Regions from separate parts of the Oceanobacillus locisalsi genome, predicted to be linked through region 1. Evidence: riboswitches for the same ligand, from Rfam matches in the RefSeq annotation. Region 1 holds a riboswitch; each other region holds the start of a gene.
The links. A riboswitch is a leader RNA that binds a small molecule or an ion and turns the genes downstream of it on or off. The one in region 1 is predicted to bind S-adenosylmethionine.

Region 1 (3,841 bases):
AGTTGGGAACGAAAACGAATTAGATGAATTATTAGATGCGGAAGCATACCGTGCATTTACAGAAGGATAATATAATCATATTGCACCTATTTTAGAAGTGATGGAAATAACAGGACAGATTCCTGCGTATTTCAAAAAAGGCTCTAAAAAACGGTGAAAAAAGAGCTGACTTTCCACATTCGTGTATAGTTAGCTCTTTTCTTTTCATATACTATATAAAAAGCATGGTAGAGAATGTTCAACCTATTTGCTACGATAAGGAGTGCAAAACGATGATGGAAGATGATTACAATAAAGTCATAATCGTTGAAGGGTTATCTGATAAAAAGCATCTTGAAAAAATTCTTGACGATAATACCATCACCATTGTTTGTACAAATGGAACCATTGGCGTAGAGAAGTTTGAAGAACTGTTAGAATATTATCATTTAGATGATACAGAAGTATTTATTCTGGTGGACGAAGATGAATCCGGAATAAAACTCCGAAAACAGCTGGCGGGGGAACTTCCGCATGCAGAACATATTTATGTAAGCAGCGAATTCCGTGAAGTTGCCGCCACTCCCAAGAAAATGCTGGCCAGCATCCTGGCAGGAAAGCGAATTGGAATAGATCTCAATTGCCTTGCCAAATGGTAGCATACACGTTAAGATGGGAACGAATTTATTCATCGGAAAAAAGATGGAATATGAAGAAGGTGGTTACTTTTTTATTTAAAAAGCTGCCCTTTTTAAAAGCGTATAGCATTTGCTGAAAACGAAGGATCGAGGAGAATAAACTTGAAACATTTTAATGAAGCAAACATGAACCATCATCGGCTCATATTATATATTTATACTCCATTTTGCGGGACATGTAGTGTTGCGCGTTCCATGCTGGAAAACGTAGAAAGATTGCATCAGGAAGATATTTTTACGGAGATGAATGCTTCGGTGCATCCTGCATTTATGCAGGATCATCAAATTGAGAGCGTACCGTGTCTTGCTTTTATGGAAGACGGGGAAATCGTGGAGAAAGTGTACACTTTTCATTCAACAGCAAATATTTATCAGTATTTGATGAAGTATAAAGCCGAATTGTTCCAAGCGATAAATAACTAAACATGTGAAAAAAAGAAATAGGTTTAATTCCAAGTGGTCAACTACGGATTTAGTTGACAAAAATACAAATGACGTGCTACGATAGCAACACTATCCTAAAAAAGAAAACTCTTATCAAGAGCGGTGGAGGGACTGGCCCGTAGAAACCGCGGCAACCTTCAATCATTGGAAAGGTGCCAACTCCTGCGAGCATTTGTACAGATAAGAGAACAACAGACGATACAACGTATATTTAAGCGTCTTTCTGTTCTCTTGCAGAAAGGCGTTTTTTCATTGATTTGTATAAAGTGAAACTTTTTTCAACTGGGGATTCACCCCCTGCTGAAAGTTAGTTGAACGAATCGGGCTGTTACTGGCTGTTGGAACTCCCGCTTAGAAATATAGTTTTCATTCATTTCTTGAAGCGGGAGTCTTATAGCCAGTTACACTGCGATAAATAACAAACAAGAATACATGATAAACAGGATTGTTTACATATAGGAGTGAAAAAAGTGATATCCATTGAAGGGCTGAAGAAAGTATTTTCTTTAAACAATAAAGATGTTGTCGCCGTAGATAATTTAAATCTTCACGTGGAAGATGGAGATATTTATGGCGTGGTCGGTTACAGCGGTGCAGGGAAAAGTACTTTTGTCCGCTTAATCAACAGACTGGAAGAACCATCAGAAGGAACCGTGAAAATCGGCGATAAGGTGATTACCTCTTTATCCAAATCGGATTTACGAATTGCCAGACAGGATATTGGCATGGTCTTCCAGCATTTTAACCTGCTATGGTCCCGTACCGTTGCAGAAAACATCGCCTTTCCGCTTGAAATTTCTGGAGTGGAGAAACAGGAACGTGAAAAACGTGTATTGGAATTGATTGAATTAGTCGGTTTGGCAGGAAGAGAGGACGCTTATCCTGCCCAGTTAAGCGGCGGGCAGAAACAACGGGTCGGTATTGCCAGAGCGCTGGCGAACTCTCCTAGAGTCTTACTTTGTGACGAGGCGACTTCTGCATTGGATCCGGAAACAACGAACCAAATCCTGCGCTTGTTGCAAGATATCAATGAAAAATTAGGATTAACGATTATTCTAATTACACACGAAATGCATGTTATTCGTAAAATATGTAACCGGGTTGCTGTGATGGAACATGGCAAAGTGGTCGAAGAAGGAAATGTTATCGACGTATTTACCAAGCCGCAACAGCAGGTTACACAAAACTTTGTGGAACAGCTGACTGGTTCAAATGAAGAAGAGGAAGACGTAACAGAGTTGAAAGAAAAATTCCAGGAAGGTATCTTATTACGCATCCAATTTTTGGGGGAAAGTGCGAATCAGACCATCATCAGCCAACTTGTAAAGCAGTTTGATATCCATGTGAACATCTTGCAAGGAAAGATCACGCAAACACAGGGCGGAAGCTATGGAACGTTAATCGTTCAACTGCTAGGGCCCCAACAAGATGAGGCGATGCAATATCTGAAAGAACAAGATGTTATAGAAGTGGAGGTAATTCAGCATGCTTGAGGAATTATTTCCGAACTTGGTAGCGGAAGATTTAATTGAAGCATCACAGGAAACAATATATATGACTGCTGTTGCAATGGTTGGGACAACCTTGCTCGGACTGCTTTTGGGATTATTATTGTTTCTAACATCAAAAGGGAATTTTTGGGCTAATAAGCCGGTTAATGCCATCGTAGCTGCATTTGTTAATATTTTCAGAGCCATTCCTTTCATTATTTTAATCCTGCTATTGTTCCCGTTTACTGATTTATTGGTAGGGACCATACGCGGACCGACTGCTGCTTTGCCGGCGTTAATTTTGGGCAGTGCTCCGTTCTATGCAAGGCTGGTTGAAATTGCTTTGAAGGAAGTGGATAAAGGAGTGGTGGAAGCTGCCAAAGCAATGGGCGCAAAAGCAAGCACCATTATCTTTAAAGTACTGCTTCCCGAATCCAAACCTGCACTCGTATCCGGACTGACAGTTACAGCAATTGCGTTAATCGGCTATACAGCTATGGCAGGAGCCATTGGTGCCGGCGGTTTAGGAAACTATGCTTTTTATTTCGGATTCCAGCGCAGAAGCTGGGACGTTGTATTTGTATGTACAGTGATTATTGTCGTGATTGTATTCATTTTCCAATTTATTGGGGATGCTATTACAAGGAAATTGGATAAACGTTAAATGGGATAAAGATGGTATTCAAGTTTGACTTGATTCACATAATAAAAAAGAAAAAGGGGCGTACAAAATGAAGAAGTTAATGTTTTTGATTGCGGCTGGTCTTATCCTTCTATTAGCTGCATGCGGAGGCGATGATGATGCTTCTGAATCGGAAATTACAGTAGGGGCTTCCAGTGTTCCGCATGCGGAGATTCTTGAGGAGGCACAGCCTATCCTGGAAGAGGAAGGTATCACTTTAAACATTGATACGTATCAGGATTATATTTTACCGAATGATGATTTAGAGAATGGCACATTGGACGCAAATTTCTTTCAACACCAGCCGTATCTTGACCAAGCAGTAGAAGATACCGGATACGAAATTGAATCTATTGGTAATGTTCATGTGGAGCCAATTGGCATTTACTCCCAAAATGTTGAAAGCATTGATGATATTCCAGAGGGAACAGAAGTTGTGTTGAGTAATTCCATTACAGATCAAGGAAGGATTTTAACGTTATTTGAAAATAATGGATTGATTACGTTAGATGAGGACGTTGAAAAGTCATCAGCTACAATAGATGATA
Region 2 (3,841 bases), on a different contig from region 1:
GCGGTACTGATTCCGAATAGTGTTTCAGATGGTGGTGTAACGGGCTTGAGTATCGTTGGATCGCAATGGACAGGATTGCCGCTAGGCGTTTTAATTGCTATCTTAAATATTCCATTTATTTACTTAGGATATAAACAAATTGGCAAAGGTTTTGCGTTGTTTTCCGTTCTTGGAATTGCCTCCTTAGCTATCAGTACAAGTATGATGCATCATATCCCGACGATAATAGGAATTGAAGGAGACACCCTTCTGGTGACAGTGGTCGGCGGGATTATTATTGGTTTTGGTATGGGACTTGCACTCCGTAATGGCGGTGCATTGGACGGTATTGATATGTTAGCAGTGCTGTTATCGCGCAAGCTGCCTTTTGGAACAAGCGATTTGATTTTATTTCTTAATTTATTTGTGTTTATTGTTGTATCAACAGTGTTTGGTTTACGGGGAGCATTAATGTCAGGCATTGCTTATTTTATTGCTTCGAAAGTAATTCATTTAATTGAGGAAGGTTTGAGTAGCACCAAAGCAGTATATATTATCACCGGCTATGCGGATGAAATGATTAAAGAGATTAGAGACCGTTTAGGGCGCGGTTGTACTGTGCAGCATGTAGAGGGCGGATATTCGAAAAAAGAATTTCGGCAAGTGAAAAGTATTATTACCCGTTTGGAAGAAAGCAAGATGAAAGAGATTATTCAAGATGTTGATCCGGAGGCTTTTATCACGGTTCATGAAGTGACGGAAGTACGGGGCGGTAATTTTGATTAATAAATGAAAAGAAACAAGGCAGCCAATCGAAGTGCATTGGCTGCCTTGTTGTATATGATGCATTAAGATCTAGATCTGAACAAATCCGCGATAGCATGAGAAACCTCAATACCTTGATAAGTGAACACGGATAATGCGGTCAGAGCAAAGAACCCAATAACGATAAATCGCAAAATAATCATTTTGTCAGCCTCCTCTTTTGAAAGTAGTGTGGATTTCAAAAGAGAATTAAACCACGAAATTGGATTGATAGAAAACGGGTGTCATCAGCTGTTTTGTACGGTTGATACGGACAATCATCGTAAATAAACTGAACGTTCCCAGTAAGAATAAAGTAATGACTAGAGCTGTGTATACGGTGAATGATTTATCCGTCTGATCATTTCCGCCAATACCCAAATCTTGAGTCATTTGTGTATCAACCAGCATCTCCTGTTCGGTGAGCACGTAGCTGTGATGTACACCTGAAGATAACTGTGTGATTGGTAAAATGATAATCATGATAACAATCATTAAATAGCGATTCATCATCTACGCCTCCTCCCGTTTTTATCACCGTTTATTTGATAGAAAAACTTAATTATACCAATATTGAAGTGTCATTTCAATATATCTTCATTGATTGGTAAGGATGTAAAGTGTATTATAAGCTTATTTTTCAAAGCTGTCTATACTTTTTGAACATTTTATGACTTTTTATCTGTCATATCAATATACCCAAATGTGGCTGATTGTTAAACGTATGTTGAGGAGAAGTAATGATATAAGACTAGAAAATTTTAAAAAATTCTTATTGACAAAGAATTCAAATACATATATAGTTGTTTACAACAAATAAATAGCAATACATTTTCTTATCCAGAGAGGTGGAGGGACTGGCCCTTGGAAGCCTCGGCAACAGACTTAAAAAAGAACTGTGCCAATTCCAGTAGCATGAAGCTAGCAGATAAGGAGAGACATTGATATCGTACTCAAACCTCTTCTTTCTGAAAAGAAGAGGTTTTTCGTATTTATATCAATTTTTTAGCAGCGAATGAAAAGTAAAAATTTACAGGAGGAATGGAGAAATGGCGAAAAGAAGTTTAGAAGAACGTTTAAAACAGGGGACAGTTATTGCAGGAGAGGGATACTTATTTGAACTGGAGCGCAGAGGTTACTTACAGGCAGGATCCTTTGTACCCGAGGTGGCACTGGAGAATCCGGAAACGCTGAAGGCAGTGTATCGTGATTATATGAATGCAGGGTCAGATGTGGTGCTTGCTTTTACATATAATGCACACCGTGAAAAAATGCGCATCATCGGTAAAGAAGATTTATTGGAACCTTTAAATCGAAATGCGATTAAATTGGCGAAAGAAGTAGCGAAAGAGCACCCGACAGAAGAAGCTTTGGTGGCAGGGAATATTTCGAATACCAATATTTTTAATCCGGAAGATCAGGCGTCCAAAGATAAAGTGAGAGCGATGTTTAATGAAATGGTTTCATGGTGTAAGGACGAGGACGTTGACTATATTAACGGAGAAACGTTTTATTATCATGAAGAAGCATTGATTGCGTTAGAAGAAATTAAAAAATATGACTTGCCGGCAGTAATCACTTTGGGATTAATGGGTGAAAATATCATGCGTGACAGTTACAGCGTGGAAGAGTCATGTAAGATATTAGAGGATAACGGCGCTTTAGTTGTGGGAATGAACTGTTTCCGCGGACCGGATACCATGCAGCCGTATCTGGAGAAGATTTGTGATCATGTAGATGGTTATGTAGGGGCTTTGCCGATTCCATATCGGACAACAGAAGAAAATCCGACATTCTTTAATTTGCCGGATGGTGGATGCAGCTGTCATTTGCCGACTGAAACAACTTTCCCGACTTCACTTGATCCGCTTTATCATAACCGTTACGAGCTGGCGGAATGGGCTAAGAAAGCACATGGCATCGGTGTTAATTATATTGGCTTATGCTGTGGAGCTTCTCCGGCGATGTTGCGTGCTGTGGCTGAGGCTGTTGGAATCGAAACAATTAATTCCATCTATTCCCCGGATATGCATAAGCATTTCTTATTTGGTGAAGATGAAACGTTGCAGGATCATATTACGGATTACAAAACAAAAGCTTAAAGCAATAGATAAGGGGGCAATTTACCATGACAGTTACAAGAGAAAATGAGGTCTTACAAGCGCTTGATATACTGAAATCAAAAACATGGGTAGACTTAACGCATACGTTTGGTCCAAGTTCCCCGCATTTCGCAGCTTTTAAAGATGCTGAGTTTGAGACGTTATACACACATGATGACGGGTTTTTTGCACAGCAATTCAGTGTTTCGGGCCAATACGGCACGCATATTGATGCGCCGATTCATTTTGTTCGTGATCAACGCTATTTAGAAGAATTGGATTTACAAGAAGTGGTCCTCCCGCTGGTTGTGATTGATAAATCGGAAGCAGCAGGAGAGAACCATGATTATATTTTAACACCAGAAGATATTTTAGAGTTTGAACAGGTACATGGAAAAATTGAAGCGGGCACATTTGTTGCTTTGCGAACAGATTGGAGCAAGCGCTGGCCGGATAAAACATCTTTTGAGAATAAAGATGCAAATGGGGACAGTCATATACCTGGCTGGGGACTGGATGCGTTGAAATTCTTGTTTGAAGAAAGACAGATTAAAGCGGTAGGACATGAAACATTTGATACCGATGCTGCGATTGATGCTAGAAAAAACGGTTCTTTAATCGGTGAGTACTATGTACTGGAACAAGATACGTTCCAGGTGGAGCTTTTAACAAACTTGGATCAATTACCAGCTAAGGGTGCGGTGATATTTAATATTAGTCCAAAGCCTGAAAAAGCAAGCGGTTTTCCAGTTCGTTCATTTGCAATCTTGCCATAATAACGCATCATTACCGAAAAAGAGGAGCATCCACCCATCACGGTAATCTGTTGACGGAGGAAGATCAATGGAACAAACTAAAATATATTCTAGATACGGCCAAGGAAGTTTGGGGAGAGTAAAAAGAAGCCAAGCGTAATCACATTGTATGGAAATAAAAGAAACATCAAAACAGGCGGA
Region 3 (3,841 bases), on a different contig from region 1:
GCTTTCGTTTGAAGTGGATTCTTTCCGGATTGTGCTCTTTCAGGACGGGCGAACTTTGGTTCATGGCACAATGGACCATCTGGAAGCGAAAAATGTGTATCATCGCTATCTAGGGTGAAGTACGAAAGGCGACGAAGCTATTCTTTTTTCAATCAATAAGCAAATATAATAGCGACTTTATCTCATCGTTCCATGTTTATTTCGCATGGGGCGATTTTTTTCTGTTCTTTAAAAACCAAAAACCTATATTCAATAGTGAAATGATCAGCTTGAATGGATATAATAAGAACTAAGAAACAGTTTTAATAACACAGCTTAAAGGAGAATAAACATGTCAAAACAAGATAAGAAAGAGCTCTCTCAAGAGGAACAAGAAGAAATACTGGAAAAGTTAAAGGTTCGTTTTGAAAAAAATATGGATCGCCATCATGATTTTGACTGGAATCTAATTCAATCAAGGCTGGAGGGTCATTCTGAAAAATTAGCCTCTTTATATGAAATGGAGAGAACGGAAGGCGAACCAGATGTCATTGGATATGACGAGGAAAGAGAAGAATACATTTTTGTAGACTGCTCAAAAGAAAGCCCGAAAGGACGCAGAAGTGTTTGTTATGATCGGGCAGCGCTGGAATCAAGAAAGAAGCATAAACCGGAAAATAGTGCGATAGATATGGCGTTGGATATGGGCATTGAAATGTTAACGGAAGAACAATATCGCGAACTTCAAACGCTCGGAACTTTTGATGCGAAAACATCGACTTGGGTAAGGACACCTGCGGATATTAGGGAACTTGGCGGCGCACTTTTTTGTGATTTCCGTTTTGGACATGTTTTCTTATATCATAACGGCGCAGAATCTTATTATGGTTCCAGAGGGTTCCGGGGTATGTTAAGAGTATAGATGTGAGCTCGAGAGATAGAGAATCAGGAATGTGTGTAAACCACCCGTTCTTGATTCTTTTTTAGTTGTTGTGAAAAAAGGCTGGTAATGCAGAGGGAATTATTCTGAATATGTGGCAGGGTTTGTGATTTTGCTTCCATAGAAAATAATATCCGGTTTGTTAATCATTACTTAATCACCAGGAAAAATCAAAAATACTAATTGACAACTTATTTTATATAAGATAGTCTAAATATTAATCTAATCCTTAGTTTTTTGATTGGGTTAATTGAAATAATGTTTAACATAAAGCATTCTTATCCAGAGAGGCAGAGGGACTGACCCTTAGACACCTCGGCAACAGACCGTATTGGAACTGTGCCAATTTCAGCAAGTCGAATGGAAGGCTTGGAAAGATAAGAAGAGAGAAGTAAAACAGAAATGGTTTACCTGCACCTCTTCTTATGTTGAAAAAGAGGTTATTTTTTATGCTGAGAAAATAAGCCATTTTATTGCAGAAGCATGATATCAAAATATCAGCCTCAAAAGGTAAGCGAATGCAGACTATTTTAATAGGAATGGAAATACAAACGATTACAATAACTAATTAATAAAAGGAATATAGAAAGTTGAGAGTGATGTACATGCATTTTGCTTTTGATCATATCGTGCATTTTATTGAAGATCCGGAAAAGGCCACTAGAACGCTCAAGAATAAAGGAATACATGCAGTTGAAGGCGGCGTGCACCAGAATCGTCCTACATACAACGCGTTAAGTCATTTTGATTTAAGTTATATAGAATACTTAGGTACGTCCGACAGGCAAATGCTTGAAGAGATGGAACATCCTCAGCACAGTATGATACAGACGATTATTAAGAAAGGTTTTCAAGAAGGTTTTGTCCGCTTTATTATTCGGACAGATAATATTGAAGCTGCTGCGCAACGTTTTTCTGACAAAGGATTAACAGTAAATGGGCCGGTCTATTTAAGCCGCGAACAGCCTGACGGCACTCTTTTGGAGTGGCAGCTTTTATTTATTGGAGATGAAAAGGATACATTGGAACTGCCTTACTTTATCCAGTGGAATGAAAGCGATAAGGAACGGAAAAAAGCATTAACCGAAAAAGAAATAATCGTCTCGCATCCGGCAGAGGCCAGCTTTTCCCATATAAATATTGCCGTAAATGATTTGGAAAGGACCGTAGATAAATGGTCTGATTTATTGGGGCTGGAAACAGAAGAATCCTATATGGATGAAGAACTGCAGGCAACATGCCAAAAGCTGCTTCTTCCTGGAGGAGATTTAGTGTTTTGCAGCCCGCTGACAACAGGTGTTGTTTCGGAAGTGCTGGAACAACAAGGAGAAGGTCCATTTCAGGTTAATCTTTCCAGCGAGCAAACCGATGATTTATTCGAATTTGGCGGTGGACGCTATCAAATCAAGAATGATTAAAAGAGATACAGTCTGGAGGTGTACAACGTGAGCTACAGTGTAATTGTTGTTGGCGGCGGAATTATAGGAACGTCGTCTGCTTATTATTTATCGAAAGCAGGGGCGGATGTAACGCTGCTTGAAGCAAAAGACATCGCTTCCGGCACATCGGGTGCCTGTGATCAGCATGTTCTGCTGCAATCGAAGAAGCCGGGACCGGTTTTGGAACTGGCTGTGGAAGGGAAAAAGCTCTATCCAGAACTGGAAGCGGAATTAAATACAGACTTGGAGTATCGTAGCGGTGGCGGAATGATACTGATGGAGTCAGAGAAAGAAAAAGAATTGCTGACGCAGAAGGTTGCGCAGATGCAGGAATATGGTGTCGATGTGACCACGTTGTCTGCACAAGGAGTCAAAGAGAAGCAGCCAGGTTTAGCGAATCATATCTTGGGATCTACCTGGTGTCCGGATGAAGGGAAAGTTAATTCATTTAACGTATGTTTTAGTATGGCACAAGCTGCACAGCAATTAGGCGCAACGATTCGTCTGGGCTCACCGGTAACCGAACTGATTACCAAACAAGATCGTGTTGTCGGCGTAAAGGTCAATGAAGAGGAAATGTATGCCGATGCGGTGCTTGTAGCTGCCGGAGTGTGGACCCCCGCGTTAATAAAACCTTTAGGAATCGATGTTCCTATTGTGCCACGGCGCGGACAAATATTAGTTTCCGAAAAAATCCCGCCTTTTCTGAAGCGGAGCGTTTTAAGCTATGCTTATATCGCAGCGAAAGGGAAAAATACGGCAGAGCCAAGTAACGGAGCTGATGCGGCAGGAGTCGGTCTTGTGATGGAACAGACGGAAAGCGGAAATTTATTAATCGGCGGTTCTCGTGAATTTGTCGGATTCAATACAGAAACAACGAGTGAAGTGACAAGCGCAATTGGACAAGCCGCAGTGAAAACCTTTCCTGAGTTAGCCAATGTGCGAATTATCCGGTCCTTTTCTGGACTCCGCCCTAATACACCGGATGGGAAAGCCATTATGGGACCTGTGGAAAATGTTCCAGGGTTATACTTAGCTGCCGGTCATGAAGGGGACGGTATTGCGCTGGCTCCTATAACTGGAAAATTAATGGCGGATGTTATATCTGGTCAGCGTTCTAGCATAGATATACGCCCGTTTTTATTCGATCGATTTCAGAATTCCGGAGTTGTGTGAAAGGAAGTGAAAGATAGTGTCGGTATCCTATCGTTTAAACGAATCAGAGCAAGAAAAAGAGAAGGTAGCCTTCTATTTTAATAAGGAAGAATTATACGGATATGAAAACGAACCGATTGCGAGTGCGCTGCTGGCTAATGGAATTCGTTCCATCCGTGTGGATGATAAAACAGGTGAGTCGCGTGGTGTTTATTGCGGCATTGGGCATTGTTTTGAATGTCGAGCCGAAGTGGACGGCGTATCAAATGTTAGAACCTGTCTGACACCATTACAAAAAGGAATGAATGTGAATACGGTATCGGACTTG
Region 4 (3,841 bases), on a different contig from region 1:
TTTCAATGAATTAAGCTTCATTTTATGTTTTTTTTATGGCTGTACCATAGTTTTACCACATTTACGTGCTAAAGTAATAGGTAAGATAGAAAAATGAAATGAAAAGGCAAAACGTGTCGTTTTTCATTTTATAGATTATCACTTTGATTCTTGTAATGAATATGTCAAACAATAAGGAGAATGAATATGACAGTGCATATTTACGGAGTATCTTGCTCATCTACAAGAAAAGCCAGACAATGGTTTCGCAAAAATGGAATTGCTTATAAGGAAAGGAATATTCTACATCAACCATTAACTATTGAAGAACTAAAAAATATTTTACAAATGACGGTAGAAGGTACAGATGAAATTCTTTCAACCCGTTCTAAAATTTACAAGGAATTAAACTTGAATGTAGAGGAATTGTCTTTACAAACCTTACTAAAATTAATTCACGAATACCCAAGATTGCTGAAAAGTCCGATTTTGGTTGATGAAAAAAGGTTTCAAGTCGGTTATCATGAAGAAGACATTCGACAATTTTTACCTCGGAAAACAAGACAGCTGCAGTGGTCACAGTGGAAAGTGGATTTAGGATTAATAAAAGGGTAACAACCTTACATGAACCTTAAATCCAAAAATAGATACGAAAAAAGAGACAGCTTATCTGTCTCTTTTTTCGTATTAGTGTTATGATATATTATACATTACGAATAACTTGTAATGCTTGCTCCATATCCGCTTTTAAATCTTCTACATCTTCCACACCTACAGAGAAACGAAGCAGGTCATTACCGATGCCCCGCTGGATTCTTTCCTCTTCCGGCATATCCGCATGTGTCTGGGTGGTAGGATACGTAATAAAGCTTTCCACACCGCCTAAACTCTCAGCAAACACAATGATATTCAGATTAGCTAAAAAGGACTTTACCAGACTTGCATCTTCTAAGCAAAATGAAAGCATACCGCCCCTGTTCGGGTAAAAAACTTGGCTGACTGCCGGGTGTTCTTCTAAATAAGCAGCAAGATGCCTGGCATTTTCTTCATGACGCTGCATACGGAGTGCAAGTGTTTTTAAACCGCGGACAAGAAGCCAGCTGTCTGACGGAGATAAAGTAGCGCCGGAAGCGTTATGCATTTCGAATACTTTCTCGGATAATTCCGGTGTTTTGGTTACTACAAGTCCAGCTAGTACATCATTATGTCCGCCAATATATTTGGTTGCACTGTGTACGACAATATCCGCACCAAGCGTAATAGGCTGCTGCAAGTATGGCGTTAAGAAAGTATTATCAACGATAAGGAACAAATGATATTTTTGTGCCAGTTCCGCATATTTTTTAATGTCAACTTCTTGTAGTAACGGATTTGTAGGTGTTTCCAAAAAGATAGCTTTTGTATTTTCTTGAATACACCGCTCTGTTTCTAATACATCCTGACATTCATCATATGTTACAGAAACATGGTATGCTTTTTCGTAATGGTCAAAAATACGATACGTCCCCCCGTAGATATCTTTTGTCGCAATGAGATGATCACCTGCTTGGAATAAAGAGGAAAGGATTAATTGAATCGCAGCCATCCCGGAACTGCAGGCGAAAGCGGCATCTCCCTCTTCTAACTTCGCAAATCCATCTTCCAGTACAGATCTGGTCGGATTTTTAGTGCGGGTATAATCGTACCCGGTGGAGTGACCAATTTCCTGATGCTGGTAAGCTGTTGATAAATGGATTGGTAAGTTTATCGCTCCTGTCCGTTCATCTGTTTTGTTTCCTAATTGTACTAATGCGGTTTCTAGTTTTTTCATTAATTTTTTCCTCCTTCATAAGAAAAGCGTGCTTGTGAATGTGCTATTTCCCTATGTATTTTCTGTTAAATGAATAAAAAACCCTTCTTATCCAGAGATAAGAAGGGTGTAATATCAACATAACACACATCTCTTATCTTTAAAGGGGAACCCCTTCTGGAATTAGCACCTTGCTAAAATTAGCCGGTTGCTGAGACATCTGCGGGCCAGTCCCTCCGTCTCTCTGGATAAGAATTAACATATTTATAATTACGTTTACTTTACAAGAGAGAAGAAAAAAAATCAAGCCTAAATTATTTTTCATCAGTCAAAAAGCGGGACGCGGTAATGCTGGACCAAGATTTGCAGATAAAAAAACCGAAAAGTATTTGAAAAGGTCCTTCATGGAGATTACAATGGATATGATGATTTTATAGGTGAAAGTATAATTAAAGTTATATGGAAGCATGAAAATACAAGTATTCGTATGATAATTTTAAAAAAAGGAAGAAGATATATGCGCAGAAAAAAACTGTTACTGGTTAACATTTCTTTGTTAGCAGGATGTATTGTCATTATTGGCATGGGCATTTATAAAGACAATGATTCAGTGGAATATTCCATGGAAGTAAGTACCGATGATGACAATAGCGGTGATGGGCAAATGGGAGAAAGTGTCGAGCTTTTCACGACCTCTTGGAATGACCGGTTATTAGGAGACAATGAACAAATTTATCAAACCGCTCATGTAGATCATCATAACAAGCCTCAACAAACAGACAGGGAAACAGAAGTGCAAACAGAGAATAGCTCTGCACAAGAGACAACGGAAGAAGCAGCAGATACAGAAACGGAAACACATACAGATCAGAAACCAGACAAGCAGGAAAGAAATAATGCTGTTTCTGAGGAAACATCCGCTTATCAAATAACGAATAAGAAAACGGATGAATCAAATGAAAACGAAGCACATCATACTTCTCATAGGGAAGGTTATACAACTGAAGAAGATAATGAAAATACGGAAAGAAAAGAAACAGATGAAGATAACTCTCAAAAGAAAACAAATTCTTCAGATGAACAAGTAGAACAGAAGAAACCTGAAAAAAAGAATACTGCCACAGATTCTGGTGAGTCTCTTAATGAAAAAGATAAGAAAAAGATAAATGGTAAACGTAAGCCATCAAAAGATGAAAATTCGAAAAGAGATAAAGAAACAGAAAACGAAAATGGTGAGGAAGATAAAGATAAAAATAAAGAAGATAAAAACGACCAAGAGGACGAAATAAAGTACCCAGAAGAAGAACCGATAGACGATAATGAAAATGGGGATAATGAAGAAGGAAAAGAAGATGCAGAGGACGAAACAGAAGATGAAGAAGAGCTGGACGAAGATCATGAAGACGATGATTCCGAAGAAAATAAACCAAATACAGCTTCCATCTATTCCGAATAAATAAAAAAGATGAAAAACGGTAAATTTGCCTCCACTCGCATTATTTGCCGTTTTTTAATTGCGATAAAAGCAGCATTTTAAATTCGTAAATGCAAGGGGCAAACGTTTGAAATAGGTGGAACAGGGAAAAGTACACTTAACAGAGTGGAAATTTTTCTGAAGAAATGTTGATGAAAATTAGCTTAACACTGCAAAATTTGATATTATAATAGATGCAGCAACTATTAATCGTGATAGTTCAAAATTACATTGCATTTTATTTATGGAAGTATAGAAAGGAAGGAAGATGAAATATGAGTAAACCAAAAGTAGTTGTGCTTGGTGCCGGCTATGCTGGATTAGTGGCAACAAGACGTTTAACACAACAGCTTTCTGCTGAAGAAGCGGAAATTGTTCTGATCAACAAACATAATTATCATTATGAAAGTACATGGTTGCATGAAGTAGCAGCAGGAACGATTAATCCGAACCAGGCACGTTTTATGTTGACAGATGTTGTTAATCCGAAGCGGGTTCGTTTAATTTATGACAACGTTACCGAAGTAAAACGGGAGGACAAGCGTGTCGTATTGGAAAATAGTGAAGTTTCCTATGACTATCTAGTGTTTGCACTTGGA

Region 2: it holds a riboswitch for S-adenosylmethionine, as region 1 does, so the genes downstream of both, ACFQ19_RS02950 (homocysteine S-methyltransferase family protein) here and ACFQ19_RS10325 (methionine ABC transporter ATP-binding protein) in region 1, are expected to answer to the same signal.
Region 3: it holds a riboswitch for S-adenosylmethionine, as region 1 does, so the genes downstream of both, ACFQ19_RS16070 (VOC family protein) here and ACFQ19_RS10325 (methionine ABC transporter ATP-binding protein) in region 1, are expected to answer to the same signal.
Region 4: it holds a riboswitch for S-adenosylmethionine, as region 1 does, so the genes downstream of both, ACFQ19_RS15515 (methionine biosynthesis PLP-dependent protein) here and ACFQ19_RS10325 (methionine ABC transporter ATP-binding protein) in region 1, are expected to answer to the same signal.

The regions. Positions count from the first base shown of each region.
Region 1 is NZ_JBHTKK010000011.1:32,973-36,813, forward strand. Features, by position in the region: gene gcvH (glycine cleavage system protein GcvH) at 1-70, shown strand, start outside; gene ACFQ19_RS10315 (toprim domain-containing protein) at 273-638, shown strand; gene ACFQ19_RS10320 (thioredoxin family protein) at 780-1,100, shown strand; SAM riboswitch class I at 1,209-1,308, shown strand; gene ACFQ19_RS10325 (methionine ABC transporter ATP-binding protein) at 1,592-2,614, shown strand; gene ACFQ19_RS10330 (methionine ABC transporter permease) at 2,607-3,275, shown strand; gene ACFQ19_RS10335 (MetQ/NlpA family ABC transporter substrate-binding protein) at 3,343-3,841, shown strand, end outside.
Region 2 is NZ_JBHTKK010000002.1:161,407-165,247, forward strand. Features, by position in the region: gene ACFQ19_RS02940 (YitT family protein) at 1-765, shown strand, start outside; gene ACFQ19_RS02945 (hypothetical protein) at 994-1,296, opposite strand; SAM riboswitch class I at 1,617-1,718, shown strand; gene ACFQ19_RS02950 (homocysteine S-methyltransferase family protein) at 1,833-2,885, shown strand; gene ACFQ19_RS02955 (cyclase family protein) at 2,912-3,661, shown strand.
Region 3 is NZ_JBHTKK010000023.1:57,392-61,232, reverse strand. Features, by position in the region: gene ACFQ19_RS16080 (ThiF family adenylyltransferase) at 1-118, shown strand, start outside; gene ACFQ19_RS16075 (DUF4256 domain-containing protein) at 332-901, shown strand; SAM riboswitch class I at 1,195-1,303, shown strand; gene ACFQ19_RS16070 (VOC family protein) at 1,525-2,337, shown strand; gene ACFQ19_RS16065 (NAD(P)/FAD-dependent oxidoreductase) at 2,365-3,534, shown strand; gene ACFQ19_RS16060 ((2Fe-2S)-binding protein) at 3,551-3,841, shown strand, end outside.
Region 4 is NZ_JBHTKK010000022.1:18,265-22,105, forward strand. Features, by position in the region: gene ACFQ19_RS15510 (Spx/MgsR family RNA polymerase-binding regulatory protein) at 187-594, shown strand; gene ACFQ19_RS15515 (methionine biosynthesis PLP-dependent protein) at 683-1,789, opposite strand; SAM riboswitch class I at 1,920-2,023, opposite strand; gene ACFQ19_RS15520 (hypothetical protein) at 2,286-3,224, shown strand; gene ACFQ19_RS15525 (NAD(P)/FAD-dependent oxidoreductase) at 3,518-3,841, shown strand, end outside.